DNA from 4 places in the Halobacillus sp. ABA4_118 genome. Region 3 is predicted to be linked to each of the others. Evidence: riboswitches for the same ligand, from Rfam matches in the RefSeq annotation. Region 3 holds a riboswitch; each other region holds the start of a gene.
What was found. Region 3 has a riboswitch for S-adenosylmethionine ahead of ACXAGL_RS08600 (methionine biosynthesis PLP-dependent protein). Riboswitches for the same ligand answer to the same signal wherever they lie in the genome.
Positions count from the first base shown of each region.

Region 1: linked by a shared signal. The riboswitch ahead of metK (methionine adenosyltransferase) and the one ahead of ACXAGL_RS08600 (methionine biosynthesis PLP-dependent protein) in region 3 are both predicted to bind S-adenosylmethionine.
Region 2: linked by a shared signal. The riboswitch ahead of ACXAGL_RS04205 (acetyl-CoA C-acyltransferase) and the one ahead of ACXAGL_RS08600 (methionine biosynthesis PLP-dependent protein) in region 3 are both predicted to bind S-adenosylmethionine.
Region 4: linked by a shared signal. The riboswitch ahead of ACXAGL_RS18720 (methionine ABC transporter ATP-binding protein) and the one ahead of ACXAGL_RS08600 (methionine biosynthesis PLP-dependent protein) in region 3 are both predicted to bind S-adenosylmethionine.

Region 1 covers NZ_JBSWWS010000001.1:383,668-388,707, reverse strand. Annotated here, with positions in the region: gene menC (o-succinylbenzoate synthase) at 1-268, shown strand, start outside; gene ACXAGL_RS02010 (hydrolase) at 323-634, shown strand; gene ytkD (RNA deprotection pyrophosphohydrolase) at 813-1,277, shown strand; gene pckA (phosphoenolpyruvate carboxykinase (ATP)) at 1,322-2,914, opposite strand; SAM riboswitch class I at 3,165-3,271, shown strand; gene metK (methionine adenosyltransferase) at 3,500-4,696, shown strand; gene ACXAGL_RS01990 (gamma carbonic anhydrase) at 4,840-5,040, opposite strand, start outside.
Region 2 covers NZ_JBSWWS010000001.1:840,002-845,041, forward strand. Annotated here, with positions in the region: gene ACXAGL_RS04195 (dihydrodipicolinate synthase family protein) at 1-823, opposite strand, end outside; gene ACXAGL_RS04200 (NAD-dependent epimerase/dehydratase family protein) at 823-1,839, opposite strand; SAM riboswitch class I at 2,345-2,449, shown strand; SAM riboswitch class I at 2,518-2,625, shown strand; gene ACXAGL_RS04205 (acetyl-CoA C-acyltransferase) at 2,697-3,851, shown strand; gene ACXAGL_RS04210 (acetoacetate--CoA ligase) at 3,872-5,040, shown strand, end outside.
Region 3 covers NZ_JBSWWS010000001.1:1,730,571-1,735,610, reverse strand. Annotated here, with positions in the region: gene ACXAGL_RS08615 (cytochrome d ubiquinol oxidase subunit II) at 1-286, shown strand, start outside; gene glsA (glutaminase A) at 381-1,349, shown strand; gene ACXAGL_RS08605 (DUF4385 domain-containing protein) at 1,339-1,785, shown strand; SAM riboswitch class I at 1,894-2,004, shown strand; gene ACXAGL_RS08600 (methionine biosynthesis PLP-dependent protein) at 2,108-3,223, shown strand; gene metC (cystathionine beta-lyase) at 3,220-4,401, shown strand; gene ACXAGL_RS08590 (bifunctional homocysteine S-methyltransferase/methylenetetrahydrofolate reductase) at 4,398-5,040, shown strand, end outside.
Region 4 covers NZ_JBSWWS010000001.1:3,645,178-3,650,217, forward strand. Annotated here, with positions in the region: gene ACXAGL_RS18700 (ABC transporter ATP-binding protein) at 1-659, opposite strand, end outside; gene ACXAGL_RS18705 (hypothetical protein) at 721-861, opposite strand; gene ACXAGL_RS18710 (MetQ/NlpA family ABC transporter substrate-binding protein) at 900-1,727, opposite strand; gene ACXAGL_RS18715 (methionine ABC transporter permease) at 1,762-2,427, opposite strand; gene ACXAGL_RS18720 (methionine ABC transporter ATP-binding protein) at 2,384-3,427, opposite strand; SAM riboswitch class I at 3,502-3,603, opposite strand; gene ACXAGL_RS18725 (carboxymuconolactone decarboxylase family protein) at 3,780-4,127, shown strand; gene ACXAGL_RS18730 (iron-containing alcohol dehydrogenase family protein) at 4,225-5,040, shown strand, end outside.

The sequences.
Region 1 (5,040 bases), 1.3 Mb from region 3:
ATCCGGAGTACCGGTGTGGTGCGGGGGTATGGTGGAATCAGGGATATCCAAAGCCCATAACCTTGCCCTTGCCTCTCTGCCTAATTTCACCATACCGGGAGACTTGTCCGGGTCGACGCGTTATTTTGAAGCTGATATTGTAAAGCCTCCCTTGAAAGTGCAGAAAGGCGCCTTACCTGTGCCTCAAGGTCATGGGATCGGCATAGAAGTCGATGAGGAAAAGCTGGCAGAGGCAACACAGCTGTCTTCCACCCATCTCCTTTCCTAAATGGACTCATAACCTTTCCCTTCATGGTTCACACTAAGGGAAAGGAGGGTGAAGATGGAACGAGATCAGTATTACATTAACATCGGTACGCGGGAGATTTCAGTAAATCATGATGCTAATAATGATGATTTTATTATCTACGCCACCCCTGAAGAAGTGACGGCTCTGCGTGAAGTGTTTGATGAGATTGCCCAGGCAGACGGCCGGTCCTTTTACAGGGCTCATATTCCATTTATGCCTTACCATCAGGATCAGGATAACGATGATACCGATGAGGATATGCATAAGGCTTTCCAGCAGATCTATGATCTGGGTGATGAAATGACGAAGAAGCATATTGAGGAAATGGGCGTATTGAAAAATTGAGAGAAGGGCCGCTTCCCCTTTTGAAGCGGTTCTTTCGTACATAATCGGGGGATTTTGTGTCGGTACGGACCGGAAATCCTACAAGTAGAGAGGGACTGGTTTGTATTTGCGGCTGCTTATGGTACGATTTAAACAGGAAAGCGAACGTATAACAAGGATTAAAGGCAGTTGAAGAGACATGAAAACTTTTTATGATTTTTATCAAAATCCTGTCCGGTTATCCTTCGAGGATCACCCTTTTTCTGAAGAGCCGAAACATGTGTGGATCATCTGCCGCTTTCGTGATCAGTGGCTGTTAACCCGGCACAAAGACAGAGGGCTCGAATTCCCTGGTGGGAAAGTAGAAGAAGGGGAGACGGCGGAACAGGCAGCAGTAAGAGAAGTGAAAGAAGAAACAGGAGCCGATATTGATGATCTGACTTATCTTGGGCAGTATCATGTCGATGGAAAAGGCGGAACTGTCATCAAGAATGTCTATTTTGCTACAATATCTGAGCTGGCTGATCAGGATCATTATTTTGAAACGCATGGTCCTGTCCTTTTCCGGCATCTGCCGGGAAACTTGAAAAATAACGACCGGTTCAGCTTCATGATGAAGGATGAGGTTCTGCCGGAATGTTTAAAGCGTCTGGAACACCGCTGAACAGAAAAAATCCGCCGTTTGGATAACGGCGGATTTTTTTCTGTTTAGTTTGTGTGGTGGGTCGGGCCGGCCTGTTTGATTTTATCACTGGCATACGTGAACTTTTTGAAGTTGGCATGAAACTTTTCAGCAAGTTCTTTGGCACTTTCATCATAAGCGGCAGGATTGTTCCACGTTTTTCTCGGGAATAAGACTTCGTCCGGTACTCCCGGGCAGTGGGTCGGGATGTGAAGGCCGAACACAGGGTCTTTATAAGTTTCGGCAGAACTCAGTTCACCTTCCAGAGCGGCATGGATCATGGAACGCGTGTAACTCAGTTTGATACGCTCGCCTTCTCCGTAGGCTCCCCCTGACCAGCCTGTATTGACAAGGAAGACGTCCGTATTGAACTGGTCTATTTTCTCTCCGAGCATTTCAGCATATGCTGATGGAGCAAGCGGAAGGAAAGGGGAGCCGAAGCAGGCGGAGAAAGTCGCTTCCGGCTTGGTAATCCCTCTCTCTGTTCCAGCCAGTTTACTCGTATAGCCGCTTAGAAAATGGTACATCGCCTGTTCTTTTGTTAAACGGCTGATTGGTGGGAGGACTCCCGTGGCATCAGCTGTCAAGAAAATGATGGCATTTGGGTGGCCGGCAATACTTGGCTGGACTGTATTATCAATGTGATCCAGTGGGTAGGCGGCCCGTGTATTTTCCGTCAGGCTCGTATCGTCATAATCCGGCGCGTGCGAATCCGGCTGAAGGACGACGTTTTCCAAAACCGAGCCGAAATGAATGGCATCATAGATCTGCGGTTCTTTTTCTTTGGACAGGTTGATGCACTTCGCATAGCATCCCCCTTCAATGTTAAAGACACCGTAGGGGGACCAGGCGTGCTCATCGTCCCCGATCAGGCGGCGCTGAGGATCAGCGGACAGAGTCGTTTTTCCTGTGCCCGACAGACCGAAGAACAGAGCAACGTCGCCTTCTTTGCCGATGTTGGCCGAGCAGTGCATCGGAAGGACGTTCTTTTCCGGAAGCAGGTAGTTCATGACGGAGAAGATGGACTTCTTGATTTCCCCTGCGTATTCTGTTCCTCCGATGAGGACAACGCGGTGTTTAAACGAAACCATGATGAACGCTTCGGAATTCGTACCATCCACGTCAGGATCTGCTTTGAAGGTTGGAGCAGATATGACAGTGAACTCTGTGTCATGCTCCTCCAATTCGGATGCCTCCGGCCGGATGAACATTTGGCGGGCGAATAAGTTGTGCCAGGCGAATTCTGTAAGAACCTGCATAGGAAGGCGGTAGCGCTCATCCGCTCCTGCAAAACCTTTGAAGACGAATAACTCCCTGCGGTCTTTCAAATAATCGAGCACTTTATGGTATAATTTCACAAACGTATCATCGTCAATAGGCTGGTTCACAGCACCCCATTCGACTTTATCTTCGGTTACGTCGTCACGGACAATGAATTTGTCCTTTGGTGAGCGTCCCGTATAGGTACCTGTCGTAGCCTGAACGGCCCCTTTTTCCGTTAGTGTACCTTCATTGCGGTATAAAATCTTTTCCACTAAATGTGGAACAGATAATTGGTGGTGGACATGGTCCTGGGAAAGTAGAAGATTAAGTTCTGACAGTTGGTTTATTGTACTCATATGCATCGTCCCGCCTTTGCAGTTTAATAATGTGAGATTAGTATAACACATTTATTTTAATCGTCCATACTATTCAGTGGATTGTGGGAAAGTTTTCAACACTGCCATATTTCATGGCTGTTATTATCCTATGATGGTTTGAACAGAACGTTTATCCAGGTTGAATCTGGATGGAAGGGGTGCGTCGAAACCCGATGAATCCAATTGACATTAAACACGCTTTTCGATACGATAGCTGAGAACGGAAACTCTCTTATCCAGAGTTGGTGGAGGGACAGGCCCTTTGAAACCCAGCAACCGTCCGCAGGGACATGGTGCTAACCTGAAGCAAGGAGTCAGCTCCTTGGACGATAAGAGCGAAAGGAAGCAGCCCCTTTCCTCGGTATAGGAAGGGTTTTTTCTTTTTATAAGAAGGAAATGTCCATGACCAGGCCTTGCCGCCTGTTTATTATTTCTGACTGAGAACGTGCACGAAAACGTTTTCGGATCCAGGATGACACTATGAAATGAACTTATGTTTTTCTACACATACTGGTAAAGAGTTCCGTCTAATACTTTGTACTTACAGAAGGAGGAGTTTTTAGAATGCCAGCGAACCGCCGGTTATTCACATCAGAATCCGTGACAGAAGGTCATCCGGACAAAATCTGTGACGCTATTTCTGATGCTATTTTAGATGAAATTTTAAAAAACGACCCGAATGCAAGGGTGGCATGTGAGACAACAGTAACTACGGGACTTGTCCTGGTTTCCGGTGAAATCAGTACGAATACCTATGTTGATATTCCATCGATCGTGCGCCAGACGATTAAAGATATTGGATATACACGAGCAAAATACGGCTTTGATGCAGATACATGTGCCGTTTTGACGGCTATTGATGAGCAGTCCCCGGATATCGCAGGGGGAGTGGATGTTGCGCTTGAATCCCGTGAAGGGAAAATGAGCGATGATGAAATAGAAGCCATCGGTGCCGGTGACCAGGGACTGATGTTCGGCTTTGCCAACAATGAAACGCCCGAATTGATGCCGCTGCCTATTTCTCTTGCCCACAAACTTTCCAAGCGTCTTTCTGATGTCCGCAAAGACGGAACACTCGATTACCTTCGTCCTGACGGCAAGACGCAGGTAACGATTGAATATGATGAAAATGATCAGCCGGTCCGCGTGGATACGATTGTTATTTCGACGCAGCACGCTGAAGAAGTCACGCTCGAACAGATCCAGAAGGATTTGAAAGAGCAGGTGATCGGGCCCGTTGTACCGGAAGGCTATATTGATGATGAAACCAAATACTTTATCAATCCGACCGGGCGTTTTGTAATCGGAGGTCCTCAAGGGGACGCCGGTTTAACAGGACGTAAGATCATCGTAGATACGTACGGTGGATATGCGCGTCACGGTGGTGGTGCCTTCAGTGGGAAGGATGCGACCAAAGTGGACCGTTCTGCTGCATACGCGGCTCGTTATGTTGCGAAAAACATCGTAGCTGCAGGTCTTGCGGATACAGTGGAAGTCCAGCTCGCCTATGCAATCGGGGTGGCCCAGCCGGTTTCCATTTCCATCAATACCAGCGGGTCCGGCAAAGTGTCGGAAGAAAAGCTGGTGGACGCTGTGCGTGACTTGTTTGACCTCCGTCCTGCTGGAATCATTAAAATGCTCGATCTTCGTAAACCTATTTACCGTGATACGTCTGCCTACGGCCATTTTGGACGGACAGATGTTGAGTTTCCATGGGAACGTACGGATAAAGCGGAAGAGCTCAGCGGTCGTTTTCAATAAAAAAAAGCTGTTTCCTTGTTGGAGGAAACAGCTTTTTTATTTTCACGAGTTGCACAAACGGCAGAGTACGCATTGATTTGATACGGCTATCCACTTCCCTCTGTATGTCTTCTGATCATGCAGGCATCGAGCTGAAAAGCATTTCAGCCCCGAAGGTTCTTATAGTACTGCCCTTTTGCGACATACGATTTCCGGATCCGGTCCATTTCCTTGTAATCCTCTTCTGTTAAGGAACGGATCACCTTGGCCGGCCGTCCGAAGGCCAGTGTATCCGGAGGGATTTCTTTTCCGGGCGGAACAAGGCTTCCTGCTCCGATAAAGGCCCGCTCCCCTATGACAGCGCC
Region 2 (5,040 bases), 890 kb from region 3:
CACCTGTCGTTAACAACTCAGCAGGAATGAGCCCGTTCTGTTTCGCTTCTTTTGCTTGCTCAAGCAGCGTGACCGCTTTAGAGGTCCACACCGCCCACTGCCCAAGCAGCCCGCCGACAATCGATTTTGCTACCACTTTTCCATCGACTGGAAATCGAAAAGTCGTCAGAAGATCATCCACAATATGGTCATCATTCCCGGTGTACAAAGCGATGTCATCCCTTCTTTTCGAATGGCACACAGCCCTCACTACATCAATGGTTTGATATCGGTCAAAGGGAGCAAGTTTAATGGCACACACGCCCGGAATATCGGCAAAAGCACACCAGAATTGATAAGAGAAGACACGTCCACCGACGGCGGGCTGCAGGTAAAAACCGAAGACCGGCATGATTTCTGCCACGGCCTTGACTCTTTCTAAATGCTCTTCTTCATTTAAATGGGAAAGTCCCCCCATGCTTACAAGCGCAAGGTCATACCCCAAATCTTTGGCTGTTTCCGCTTCCTCCCGCGCTTGTTCCACCTCTCCTACGACGCCGGCCACTTTAATGAACGGGCGGGACAAATTTGCTTGGTCGATTTCTTCAACAGCCAACCGCAGCACCGTTTCGTACAAATCAATGCCTTCGTCCCTGATTTCGAATTGAGTCGTATGAACACCGACCGCGACGCCACCGGCTCCGCATGAGATGTAGTAATTCGTCAAAGCCCGCTGTCTTTCTTCGTCCAGCGTACGATCCTTGCGCAAAGCAAGCGGGTGGGCCGGTATGACCGTCCCTTCATGCAGCAACGCACGAATGGAGGATGATAAGGTCTGCTCCATTAGTATCGCCCCTTTCGTTCTTGAAAGTGAGTCGGTTTATCCAGCACCTGCCCCTGACCTTTCACCCAATCTGCTGTCCAATCCAGCATTTGACGGATGCCGATGTTCGGGTAACCGAATACTTCATGAGCTCGAGAAGCATTGCTCAACAGGGCCGTTTCCTGCTCCTCTCCAACAAAAACCGGCTGTCTGTGGAGCTTCTCACCAAGCCTCTCTGCGAGCCATCGGACAGATAGTGTCTCCGGCCCCGTAAGATTCAAGGTGACGGGAGGAGAATCACAATGTAAAAGGGAACGAATAGCTGCCTCGTTCGCATCCCCCTGCCAAATGACATTCACATGGCCCATATTCAAATCGATTGGAGTGCCTTCATTCACCGCCTTTGCGACTTCCAATAAAACACCGTAACGCAGATCAATGGCATAATTCAGACGCAGGTGTAACAAAGGTGTTCTATATTTATGAGAAAAATGAGTGAAAACACGCTCCCGTCCCAGAGCGGACTGGCCATACTCACCGACCGGACCCGTGGCATGCTCCTCCGACGCCCCACTATGACCGACCGAAGTCTGAGGGTACACATTCCCCGTAGAAAAAGACACGATCCTGGAATTCTTGAACTTCTCCGCCACTCTCCCAGGTAAATAAGCATTCATCGCCCACGTGAAATGCTCATTCCCAGCCGTTCCGAATTTGTTCCCTGCCATGTATAGGACATTATCCATCTCAGGTAAGGCCTGAAGTTCTTCCTCATTCAATAAATCCGCAGCGATGGTCTCAATCCCATGTTCATGCAGCTCTGCTCGCAATGTTTCATTAGAAAACCTGGAAACTCCTATCACCTTTTTCTGCACTTGGGCCTGGTCCATTGCATTTTTAGCAAGTTTCGCTAACGTCGGTCCCATTTTTCCGCCTACCCCTAAAATCAAGATGTCTCCATCGATTTTCGTTATATCGTCCACTAACGCCTCTGATGGTGTACACATGACTGACTCGAGTTCTTCTATCGTTTCCACATTGAAACCTCCTCATAATAATTACTCCTCTTATAAGAAAGTTTAGATAACTGCATGTGTTAAAACAACGACTTAAATATGTCCCTTTTTATTCAATGAAGAAGCCCTGGGGCGTCCTAAACCAAAGGAATTCGTTCGCTTACCTCGATGAGATTATATGAACCAGACAGAGCGTCGGACGAATGAGCATTTGCGTACTCCCGAGGGAAAGGAGAGTCCATTTAGTGAAAATGTGGGGAATGAAATTCTGGAGCTATGCAACAATACAATGCAAAGACAAATCATTAACTAAGAACAGGTAAAACACCACCAACTTGTCAGTCATGGCTTGGTAGTGTTTTTCTATGGATTATTCTGAAAAACTCTAAAAAGTGCCTCGTAAATTGGTTAATCCCTTACCCAAAAAGGACACCAAATAAAATTAATTTTCTCACTTTTCTATCAAATCCATTGACACTTATCCTTTGCCCTGCTAACATGGCACTTAACCAAATAAAGGAAGAACATCTTATCCAGAGAGGTGGAGGGACTGGCCCTGTGAAACCCGGCAACCGCTATATTGATAGCAAGGTGCCAAATCCTACTGAGTGAATGCTCAGGAAGATAAGAGATGCTTACAATCTCTAACCTCTCTATCTTTGATAGAGAGGTTTTATATGTTTCCAATTGAATACCGATTTCTTATCCAGAGAGGCAGAGGGACTGGCCCATTGACGCCCGGCAACCAGCAAGCAGACGCTTGAAAAGGTGCTAATTCCTGCAGGAGATGATCCTGGAAGATAAGAAGAGCCGAGAGCCCTCTTCTTATTTTTGTGAAGAGGGCTCTTACTATTATAAAAACAGGAGTTGTTCCATATATGACGACAGTACTTCTAGACGGCATCCGCACCCCCTTCGGTAAATGGAAAGGGGCTTTGAAAAAGAAATCCGCAGCAGAACTTGGGTCTCATGCGCTGAGCGCTCTATTAGAGAGAAACCCGGCCGCGAAACAAGCCGATGGTGTGCTGCTCGCCCAGGTGATTCAGGCGGGAGGCGGCCAAAATCCTGCGAGACAGGCCGCTTATCAAGCGGGGGTGGATATCGGTACGCCCGCTATCACACTGAACAATGTCTGTTTGGGAGGCATCGCTACAGTTACCGACGCCTCTCGCAGGCTGCAATTGAAGGAAGGAGAGCTGTACATTGTCGGCGGATTCGACTCGATGACGAATGCTCCTCATACCGCTCCTGTCCGGGCTTCTTCCGGACTTGGTCACAGCACGCTGAAGGACACCTTACTGAACGACGGGTTGTGGTGCGCCTTGTGCGATGTGTCGATGGGAGCACTGACCGATGAGAAGAACCACTCCTTCGAGATCAGCCGGGAGGAACAGGATGAATACGCCGCCCTTTCCCAGCAGCGGGCAGCGGACGCTCAGGAAAATGGCTGGCTGGAGCCGGAAATAAGTCCTTTTACTGAACGACTCGCAGAAGATGAAGGCATCCGTAAAGGGACGACAGCCGAAAAATTATCGAATCTACCTCCCGCCTTTTCCAGCGAAGGCACGATCACCGCAGGCAATGCCTCTCAAATGACGGACGGCGCGAGCGTTGGGATCGTTACCACGAAGGAAAAAGCGGAAGCCCTCGGCCAACAGCCGTTGGCGGAAATCATCGACTGGTCAGAGATTGCCGGGCCGGATCCGAGTTTACAAACGAAGCCATCACAGGCCATTCAGAAGCTGTTAGACAAACACCAGTTGACCACGGACGATATCGATTTGTTTGAAATCAATGAAGCCTTTGCCAGTGTCGTGATTGCCAGCTGCCGGGAGCTCGGAATTGATTATGACCGCGTCAATGTGAACGGCGGCGCGATCGCTCTCGGCCATCCTTTAGGCGGGACAGGCTTCCGGCTCGTTCTGACGCTTGCCCATGAACTGAAACGACGCGGCGGAGGCAAAGGCATCGCTTCCCTCTGCGGCGGTGGCGGCCAGGGGATGGCCCTGTTGATCGACGTTCCCCATTCATAATTCGAAAGGAGACAAGTCCCATGAATACACCCATTACAGCTCAGCGTTCCCCTTACCTATGGGAACCATCAAACGAACGAATCGAACAGTCGCATATCAAAGCTTTTGCTGACTATACCAATCAGGCGCTCTTCCCTTATGAACGGTTCCACCGCTGGTCCGTTTCCCACCTTTCCGAGTTTTGGTCAGCCGTATGGGATTACGCAGGGATCATTGGAGAAAAGGGAGACCGTGTGTTTGTTCCCGGTCCTTCGATGCCGGATAGTGCATGGTTTCCGGACGCCCGCTTGAATTTCGCTGAAAACCTGCTGCGCGGGTCGCTTGACCGGATCGCGGCCTATGAAGCGAATGAGGAAGGCCTCGCCCGAAGCATCACGCTGCAGGAACTGAAACAATCCGTGGCCAAAGCCCAGGAAGGGTTCAAACAATTGGGGGTCCAGGAAGGTGACTGTGTCGCCGGCATCACGACGAACGATATCCAGGGACTCGTCGCTCTGCTTGCCACGACATCATTAGGCGCCACCTGGACATCCTGCTCCCCGGACTTCGGAACAAAAGGAATCGTCGACCGCATTGGTCAGGTGAAACCGAAAGTATTGATCGCGGCACTCTCCTATCAATATAAGCAGAAGCCCTTCGATATCGAAGATAAAATCAAACAGACGACCGAGCACTTGGAAGGACTATCCGCGGTCGTCACGGTCGGAGGAGAAACGTCGATTGAAGACATCCCGACTCTATCCTGGAGCGAGCTTTGCCGCAATGAAGCCGAAGAGCCTGCGTTCCAACCCGTTCCCTTTAATCATCCCCTGTATATTTTATATACATCCGGAACGACGGGGCTTCCGAAAGCGATCGTCCATTCTGTCGGAGGCACCCTCCTGCAGCATGTGAAGGAACACCAGCTCCACTGTGATGTCCAGCAGGATGATGTGTTGTTCTGGTACACCAACACCGCCTGGATGATGTATCCGTGGCTCGTTTCCGGACTCGCCAGTGAAGCGGCCATCCTGTTGTATGACGGCTCTCCCGTAAGAAAGGATTCCCTCACCCATTTATGGGACATTGCGGATGAAGCCGGCATCACCCATTTCGGCACAAGCCCGAAATATTTAGACACACTGATGAAAGAAGAAGTTGATTTGAAAAGCAGTCATTCTCTTCACTCCTTGAAAAGTGTGCAGTCGTG
Region 3 (5,040 bases):
CTATGTTCTTTTGTTTTTGAAAAAACCGGACGGAAGAAAGGGACGGGCCCGACCTGCCGTCATCATGATCGTGCTGCAGTACGGATTCGCTATTTATGCCTACGGATCCGCCCACCTGCCGTACTTGATTTACCCGGATTTAACAGTCAGCGATGGGTTCACCAACGCGTCCACCTTCTATCCGATGCTGATCGTTTACGCCGTCGGGTTCGGAATTTTGATTCCAGCCTTCTATTTATTCTGGAGGTTGTTCCTGAAAGACCGGCGCTACTTAAAGCAGCAGTAAGCACATGCAGCCACTTCCCTGCGGGGATGGCTGCTCTTTTTTGTTTACCCACTTTCTGTAAAAGGGTACTGAACTACAAAAAAGGAGAAACGCTATGACAGAACTATCGAACTCCTATTTGGAAGAAGCCATTGAAGACAGCCGTCCCTATGCTTCTCAAGGAAAGGTGAATATGAACCTTCCTGATTACGGGGAGGCAAATAAAGACTACCTCGGCGTCAGCATCATCACGACAGACGGCTCGAGTTACAGCGCCGGGGATCATGCTAAATACATTCCGATGCAGAGTACCTCAAAAGTCATCAGCTTGATGCTTGCTCTCCAGGACTTCGGAAAGGACCGTGTTTTTCAAACTGTAGGAATGGAGCCGATGGGAGATTTCTTCAATTCCATCAGCCAGCTGGAATCCTATGACACAAGCAAGCCTTTCAATCCGATGATTAACGCGGGCGCCATCGCTACAGCTTCCCTTATTAAAGGACAGAGCGTGGAAAACCGGTTCGACCGCTACATGAATTTCTTAAAGAAAATCACCAGCAACGATCATCTAGAAATGAGCGGTGAGATGTACGAAGCAGAAAAGGCGAACGGCTCGCGCAACCGTTCCCTCGCCTACTTTATGCACAGCACAGGAACCCTTGTGACCGATGTGGAAGAAGCGCTGGATTTATACTATCGTATGAATTCAGTCATGATGTGCTGTCATGACTTTGCCCGGGTCGGCTTGTTCCTTGCTAAAGGCGGTCTCGATCCAGATACGGAAGAAAGCTTGATTCCTGCCCACCACCTAAGAACCGTAAAAGCCATCATGATGACCTCCGGGATGTACAACTCCTCCGGTCACTACGCAGTCGAAGCTGGATTCCCGTGTAAAAGCGGAGTATCCGGGAGCATCATCGGTACGGTTCCTGGAAGAATGGGCATCGGTGTCGTCGGCCCTGCCATTGATGAAAAGGGAAACAGTACAGCCGGCGGCGCTTTGATCAAAAAAATGTCCAGGGACCTGAAATTAAATATGTTCGGCATAGAAAATACAGAAAGGACGAAGGACCATGCCTTTTGATTACGATCTGGATTTTGATTCCATTGATTTCAGAGAAGAACCCGGAAAATACCGCGTCGGGCGCGGAGAACAGGGGGTGCTTCTCGTCGAGCCCTACAAAAGTGAAATTCTGCAGCACTGGCGCTTCAAAACACCTGAGATCGCAAAAGAGTCGTCAGAAAAAATCTACGCCATGTTCGAAGAGTATAAGAAAAACGATGATTTTGTCGGCATGGATATGGCCCGTAAATTCCTCCAGATGGGGTATACACGCTCGCGACGGTACGCCAATTATAAAGGCGGAAAAAAATACGATGACGATGGAGATATCAATGACCGGGATATAGATGAGGAAAAAGCAGAATCAGCCCGGATTTTCGAAGAGAAATGGATCAAAGTCCGCGAAGATGAAGAATACCTTGAGAAAAAACGGGCCCACCAAAAGGAATACGGATAAAATCAGGACGTTCCGATTAAAAATTGGAAAATCTTCCGCATGCATATTGTCAAAACTTTCTGAGTAGTGTAGAGTAGTCATCAACATTTACATGAACTTACAATTATATTCTTATCAAGAGAGGCAGAGGGACTGGCCCTGTGAAGCCTCAGCAACCCCTGGTATCGACCAGAAGGGTGCTAACTCCAGCAAGTTGTTGATCAACTTGAAAGATAAGAAGAAGCCTTGGATATCCAGGACGCCTTCTTCTTAGAGAAGGCGTCCTTTTTGTTTTCACACTGCTTCCTCTCTTGATCGGTTCATAAACGAAAGGAGTATTTTTATGTGTCACACGGAAACAAAATTCGTCCAGACAGGAAACCAGCGGAACGAACCGTATGGAGCGATCAACCCACCGGTTTACTTTTCCACCCCTTACCGGCACCCAGGGCTCGGGGAATCTACAGGATTTGATTATACGCGGACGGGTAACCCGACAAGAAAAATCCTGGAAGCCTCCATCGCCGATATCGAAGAAGGTGATGCAGGTTTTGCCTTCAGTTCCGGAATGTCCGCCATCCAGACCGTCCTCTCTCTTTTCCGCGAAGGAGATGAAATTCTCGTATCCGAAGATTTATATGGAGGGACCTACCGCTTATTTGAACATATGAAGGAGCGTTACCGTCTGCAGTTTACCTACCTGGAAAACGAAAGGCTGAATGACCTGCCTTCTTATGTGACCGAACGTACGAAAGCCGTTTACATTGAAACTCCGACAAATCCGCTCATGCACCAAACCGACATCAGGCAGATGGCCGGACTAGCAGAAAAACAAGACCTCCTGCTGATAGTCGACAACACCCTTTATACACCAGTTCTCCAGCAGCCGCTGAAGGAAGGAGCGGACGTCGTCATTCACAGCGCGACGAAATACCTGGCCGGACATAACGATGTTCTGGCCGGACTGCTTGTCAGTAAAGGCGCAGACATCAGCGAAAAGCTCGCTTTTCATCAAAATACATCCGGAGCTGTCCTGTCGCCGTTTGACTCCTGGCTCGTCATGCGCGGCATGAAAACCCTGCCTCTACGAATGAGGCAGCATGAAGGCAACGCGAAAGCCGTCGTTCAATTCTTGGAGGATCATCCATGTGTGAGTGATATTTTCTACCCAGGAAAAGGCGGCATGGTGTCCTTCCGACTAAAGGAAGAAGCCTGGATCGATCCTTTTCTAAGAGGATTGAATTTAATCAGTTTCGCGGAAAGTCTCGGAGGTGTGGAAAGCTTCATCACCTACCCCGCCACCCAGACCCACGCCGATATCCCTGAAGAAGAACGCGTCCGCTACGGCGTGTGCAATAAACTGCTCCGTTTTTCCGTAGGCGTGGAGCACATCGATGATCTTTTGAGAGATCTTCAATCTACTTTGAGTCAATTACCTAAGGAGGAATCCGTCCAATGAATACCCATTCCCTGCAGACCCGCCTGCTTCACAACGACCAGAAGTTCGATCCGCAGACCGGAGCGGTGAGTGTCCCGATCCAACAGGCCTCAACCTTTCACCAACAGGATTTTGACACACCGGGGGATTACGACTACAGCCGGTCGGGAAACCCGACAAGAACAGCGTTGGAAGAGACGATCGCCGGCCTTGAAAACGGCACGAAAGGCTTTGCTTTCGCCTCCGGAATGGCAGCGATTTCCACAGCGTTCATGCTTTTATCCAAAGGGGATCACATCGTTATAACCAAGGACGTATACGGGGGGACTTTCCGAATGATCCACGATGTTCTCCACCGCTTTGGAATCGATCACACCTTTGTTGACATGACCGATCTTCATGAAGTGGCTACAGCCATAAAGCCGAATACGAAGCTGTTATATATTGAAACTCCTTCCAATCCAACACTTGAAATCACTGATATAAGGGCAGTGGCAAAACTCGCCAAAGCGAACAACTGCCTCACCTTTGTCGATAACACCTTTATGACACCAGCCCTGCAGCGTCCGCTCGACCTTGGCGCCGATCTTGTCCTCCATAGTGCAACGAAGTTCATTGCCGGACACAGTGATGTCGTTGCCGGCTTAGCTGTGACCAACAGGGAAGATGTCGCAGAGGCTCTTTCTTTTCTACAGAATTCTTTCGGATCTATTCTGGGCGCACACGATTGCTGGCTCGTGCTCCGCGGCCTGAAGACACTCCACTGCCGAATCACCCAATCATCTCAATCAGCGGCAAAAGTCGCAGAAGCTTTATCCAGTCACCCTCTGGTCGAGCACGTGTACTACCCAGGCTTCCGCTGTCATCCGGGGAATTCCACCCACACGTATCAATCCGACGGGTATGGAGCCGTTCTATCGTTCCGCCTCCGTGACGAGGAGGCGGTCCGCCAATTCACAAAAGCGGTCGAAATTCCGGTGTATGCCGTAAGTCTTGGAGCTGTCGAGTCGATCTTATCGTACCCGGCGCGGATGTCCCATGCCTCCATGCCTAAGGAGGAACGGGCCAAACGCGGCATCACGGACGGACTGCTGCGTTTATCGGTCGGATTGGAAAAGCCGGAGGACCTGATCGCAGACTTTTCGCAGGCTTTGAACCAAATCGAACGGACTACTGAAGACAGGAGGGTGAGTATATGACATTACGTGAAGCCCTCCATAGACAAACACTAGTCGGAGACGGGGCGATGGGGACTCTTCTTTATTCCTACGGGGTCGACCAGTGTTTCGAGGAACTGAACCTTTCGCATGCAGAAGAAGTGAAAAGCGTTCATGACGCTTACGTCCAGGCAGGAGCCGATTTGATTCAAACCAATACGTACGGCGCCAATTACATCAAGCTTGGCCGTTACGGCCTCGAGGATCACGTGAAGGAGATCAATACAGCCGCTGTCCAGCTCGCAAGACATGCCGCCGGCGACAAGGCGTATGTACTCGGAACGGTCGGCGGCATCCGGGGGGTTCAGAAACAAGCTGTTTCTCTTGAGGAAATAAAACGAAGCTTCCGCGAACAACTCTACTGTCTTTTGTTTGAACAAGTGGACGGCCTTCTTTTTGAAACCTTCTATGATCTAGAGGAACTCTCCACCATTCTGTCGATCGCCCGGAAGGAAACAGACCTTCCTCTGATTGCCCAGGTATCGATGCATGAACCCGGGGTGCTGCAGGATGGTACACCACTCCCTGACGCGCTCACTCATCTGGAAAAAATCGGAGCGGACGTGACAGGCATCAACTGCCGTCTCGGCCCGTACCATATGATCCAGTCCTTAGAAGAAG
Region 4 (5,040 bases), 1.9 Mb from region 3:
TGCTCAAGCAGAGCGGAGGGCCGGTCCATTGCTTTCAGTTCACCACTGTAAATCATTGCCACCCGGTCACAGAGCTGTTCAGCCTCTTCCATATAATGGGTTGTCAACACGATAGTGCTTCCCTTCTCTCTCAACCGGCGGATCAACGTCCACATTTCCCTTCTGGCGTGGGGGTCCAGTCCCATACTCGGTTCATCAAGAAAGATGATTTCCGGCTGATGCAGAGTCGCCAGTGCCAAGGTCACCCGCTGCTTCCATCCTCCTGACAAATCTTCGAAACGGACATTCATTTTCTCCTCCAGCCCCAGCATTTCCACAAGCTGTTGTTTCATTACTTTTCCTGGGTAAAAAGCAGCAAATAAATCCAGGGCTTCTTTCACTTTCATTTTCTTTTGAATGGATGTCGCCTGAAACTGAACACCAATCCGCTGATTCAATTGTTGAAGTTCCCGATTCGGCGTAAGTCCCAGCACATCAATGGTTCCACTGTCAGGCTTCAAAATTCCTTCAATCATTTCCAGCGTCGTTGTCTTGCCCGCTCCATTGGGTCCAATGATCCCAAAAATTTCTCCCTTTTTGACGGAAAATGAGACGCCTTTGACAGCCTGCACTTTTCCGAAGCTTTTGGTCAATCGGTCCACTTTGATTACAACCTCCATTTGCTCTCCGCCCCTTCTTCGTCCTTTCTGATCTTTCTTACGTATCATACACAGATAAGTTTCAGAAAAGCAGGAAAATTTGAACGCCTGCTATAGTTCCATCATAAGACCGATGGTTGAAAAATTCCTCCAGTTCTGTCCGACACGTCAGATCATCCCGGTCAAATACCTTCGTTCCTTCTTCACCTGCATAAACCTCCATTCAAAAAAGCCGCCTTCCAAGGGAAGACGGCTCACATGTTATTCTTCTTTCATCCATTGTGGCTTACCAAAGCCTTCAAACTTTTCATCCATGATTTCCTCAAACTCTTCCGATTCCACAACTTCCTTAATATCCTTCGTAAACTGGGCATCCAGATCTTCGGTCTTCACAGCTACCCGGTTTCTATAATCATCCGGCATATCTTCGAGGGCGAGAGCACTCAGCAGATCCATCTCGGCAGCAAGCGCATAGTTACCAGGAACCATGGATAGATCCTCGCTGTCCACCAGTCGTGGCAGCTGGCCGGCTTCTACTTCAACGAATTCGATTTCTTTTGGATTTTCTACGATATCGTTCAAAGAGGCACGAAGAGGGTCTACATCTTCCTTCAAAGTGACCAGACCTTCATCTTCAAGAATGATCAGCGCTCGGGCCAGGTTCGTCGGGTCATTGGGAATACCCATCGTACTGCCTGTTTCAACACCATCGATATTCTGATACTCACTGGAATAAATACCCATAGGTGCTGTTGGAACAACAATGACCTCGGACAGATCCAGGTTGTGTTCTTCGGCAAAGGACTCTAAATAGATTTTGTGCTGGAACAGGTTGGCATCCAGATCACCATTGGCTAACGCTTTGTTAGGCTGCACATAATCTGTAAACTCTTTATTGGTTACTTCATAGCCTTTCTCCTCCAGCAGCGGAGCAATCGCTTCGGTGACCATATCACTGTAAGGACCGGATGTTGCACCGAATCGGATGGTTTTCTTCTCTTCTGCATCTGCATTTTCTTCTCCGCCACCACAGGCAGACAAAAAAGTAATGATTGTTAAGGCTGCAAACAAGGTTACGATTTTTTTCATTTTATCTTCCTCCTGAACTTCGTTTCGTCTTGGATTAACTCTTTTTCACTGTTTTTGCCAGGAAATCCCCAGCGTACTGGACTACCTGAACAAGGACGATCAACACAATAACCGTTGTAAACATGACGAAATTATCATAACGGTAATACCCGTACCGGATGGCGAGGTCGCCGATCCCTCCACCGCCAATTGCGCCGGCCATTGCGGAATACCCGATCAAGCTGATGGCTGTTATCGTTAAACCACTGATCAAGCCCGGCTTGATTTCAGGAAAAATGATATCTTTAATAATCAGCCATGGGGAAGCCCCACATGCGATAGCCGCTTCTATGACGCCTTTATCAATATCCCTGGCGGATGATTCTACAATTCTTGCATAAAAAGGAATCGCTGCGGCCGATAAAGCAACGGAGGCGGCAATCGGTCCTGTTGTCGTACCTAAAAGAAAATTAGTAAATGGGAATAAAAACACAAGCAGGATGATAAATGGAATGGAACGGACAAGGTTTACAAAAATGCCCACAGCTCCTTTGATCCATTTGTTTTCCAAAAACAAGTCACGGTCGGTAACAAATAGCAGCAACCCCAGAGGCAGACCGGCGATAACGGCTACGCCAAGTCCGATCCCTACCATGATCAATGTTTCCATAAATGATTTATTCAGCTCGGGCCACAGGTTGATCAGCTGATCGATCATGATTCAGCACCTCCACTTCATCCAGTATCGTTTTCAGATTTTCCACAGCTCTCCCTACTTCCTGCGGGTCACCGGTTAATTCCATAACAAATGTACCGAGGGCTTTTTCCTGTATATAATCCACATTTCCATGCAGGATGTTTCCCTTGATTTTATAGTTCTGAAGCAGATCCGACACAACCGTATCCCCGGCCTGTCCGCCGGTAAACTTCATCTGGACAATGGTGCCGCGGCTGTTTTTCAGCAGTTCTTCCGGAACATGGAAATCGATCACTGTTCGAATAAACCGCTTTGTCAAAGCATTTTGAGGAGAGGCGAAAATTTCGTAGGCCGCCCCCTGTTCTACCACTTTTCCTTCTTCCATGACCGCACAACGGTCGCAGATTTCTTTCACCACTTCCATTTCGTGTGTAATCAATACAATGGTCAGTCCGAGCTCCCGGTTGATTTTCTTTAATAGTTTCAGGATCGACTGTGTCGTGTTCGGATCGAGTGCGGAAGTTGCTTCATCGCACAGCAGCACTTTAGGATCGTTGGCCAGTGCCCGGGCAATACTGACCCGCTGCTTCTGCCCTCCACTCAATTGAGCGGGGTACTGATCGGCTTTATCGCTAAGACCTACAAGTTCCAGCAGACGCCTGGCACGATCATTGCGCTCCTGTTTTGGTTTACCGGCCGCTTTCAAAGCAAAGGCCACGTTCTCCAAAACCGTTTTCCCCATAGCAAGGTGGAACCCCTGGAAAATCATGCCGATGGACTGTCGTGCTTTTCTAAGGTCCTTTTTGGAGAGAGAAAGCAGATCGATCCCATCGATATAAACCTTTCCTGATGTCGGGCGTTCCAATATGTTCATGCATCGGAGGAGTGTACTCTTACCAGCTCCACTGTATCCGACGATTCCATAGATTTCCCCCTCCTGAATATCGAGAGAAACCTTGTCCACCCCGATCACCTGTTTTTTCTTGGATGTGTAAATTTTACTGAGCTCCTGGATGGAAATCATAACCGTCCTCCTTTACCTAATAAAAAAACTCTCTTCCTTATCAAGAAGAGAGTTTCGCATAACTATCAGCCAAACTCTTATCTCCCGGAATATCATTCCGGCGGATTTAGCACCACTCCACATGGAAGGTTGCTGTGACGTCTACGGGCCTTTCCCTCAGTCACTCTTGATAAGAATTAGTTGTTGCTATTCGTTTATGATTTACAACTTTAACGCATCATTCTGCATTTGTAAACAATTTTCCCAACATTTCATCAATGGACAGGGATGTGCCGGGAAGCCTATTACGTTGTTTAAGTGACTGGAAGAGGAAGGAATAAAAGGAATAACAAAGAAAAGGGAGAGTGAAAGAATGAACAAACAAGGAGAAGACCTGCTTAAAGAATATAGAAATGGCATTGAAACCCTGACCGAACACCTGCCGGAGGCCACAAAAGAATACAATCACTTTACCGGCTCGTTCTTTGAAGACGGAGAACTCAGCAAAGGTACCAAGCACTTAATGGCTCTTGCCATCAGTGTGAAAGATGGAGATGAAGCCAGTATGGCCTATCACATGGATCAGTGCGTCGAAGCAGATTGTTCGGACAAGGAAATTTATGAAACGATGGGTGTATCAGCTGCTTACGGCGGGGGCTCTGCCATGAGTCAGGCCGTCACCACAGGTCTGAACATTCTTCAGGAATTCCGAAACCGTTAAGCTGCAAAACCGGGGGGCCTGCTCCCTGTTTTGTTATTGACATATTATTCTGTCATCTGGATAATGATGGCTATATCATTACCAGAGGTGATCAACCATGAAAAACGTAACTGTACAAGGAGCACCTGCGATTTATAAAGCTGAGCCTGGAATTTTAAGGAACATCCCTGAATTGTTGGAAAACCAGGCCTTTGCAAAAGCAGGAATCATTCACGGTGAGCAGTCGTGGAAGGCTGCTCAGCCCTATTTTCCAAAGCTGACGATGCCGGTCCAATCGGAAGCCTATAACGGGGAGTGCTCCCATAAAGAGGTCATGCGTCTCAGTGAAGCCCTGCGGGACTGTGACGTCTTGATCAGCATCGGAGGCGGAAAGGTCCTTGATCTCGGAAAAGCCTGTGCCGATCAATTGAATATTCCAGTCGTGCTCATTCCTACACTAGCCTCAAACTGCGCACCTTGGACGCCGCTCAGTGTGTTTTACGATGATGAAGGGAATTTTGAGGAATACATTATTTATCCACGTAGTACATGGATGCTGCTTGTAGAGCCTGATCTGCTCGTTCGTGCCCCGGAACCTTATCTCAGGGCCGGCATCGGCGATACGCTCGCCAAATGGTATGAAGCGGATGTTCTCACAAGGTCTCTCGCCTCCAAACCGATTTCCGTAGACATTGCGCTGCACGCGGCCGGATTATGCAGGGATGTTCTCATACAAGATGGCAGAGAAGCTGTGGAAGCCGTTCGTCAGCAAGCCGTCATACCTGCCTTCATGAGAGTCGTGGAAACCATTATTATGGCTGGCGGTATGGTCGGTGGATACGGGGATAGTTATGGAAGAATCGCCGGAGCCCATTCAATCCATAACGGCTTAACCAAAGTACCGGAAACCCACGCTTTCCTTCACGGAGAAAAA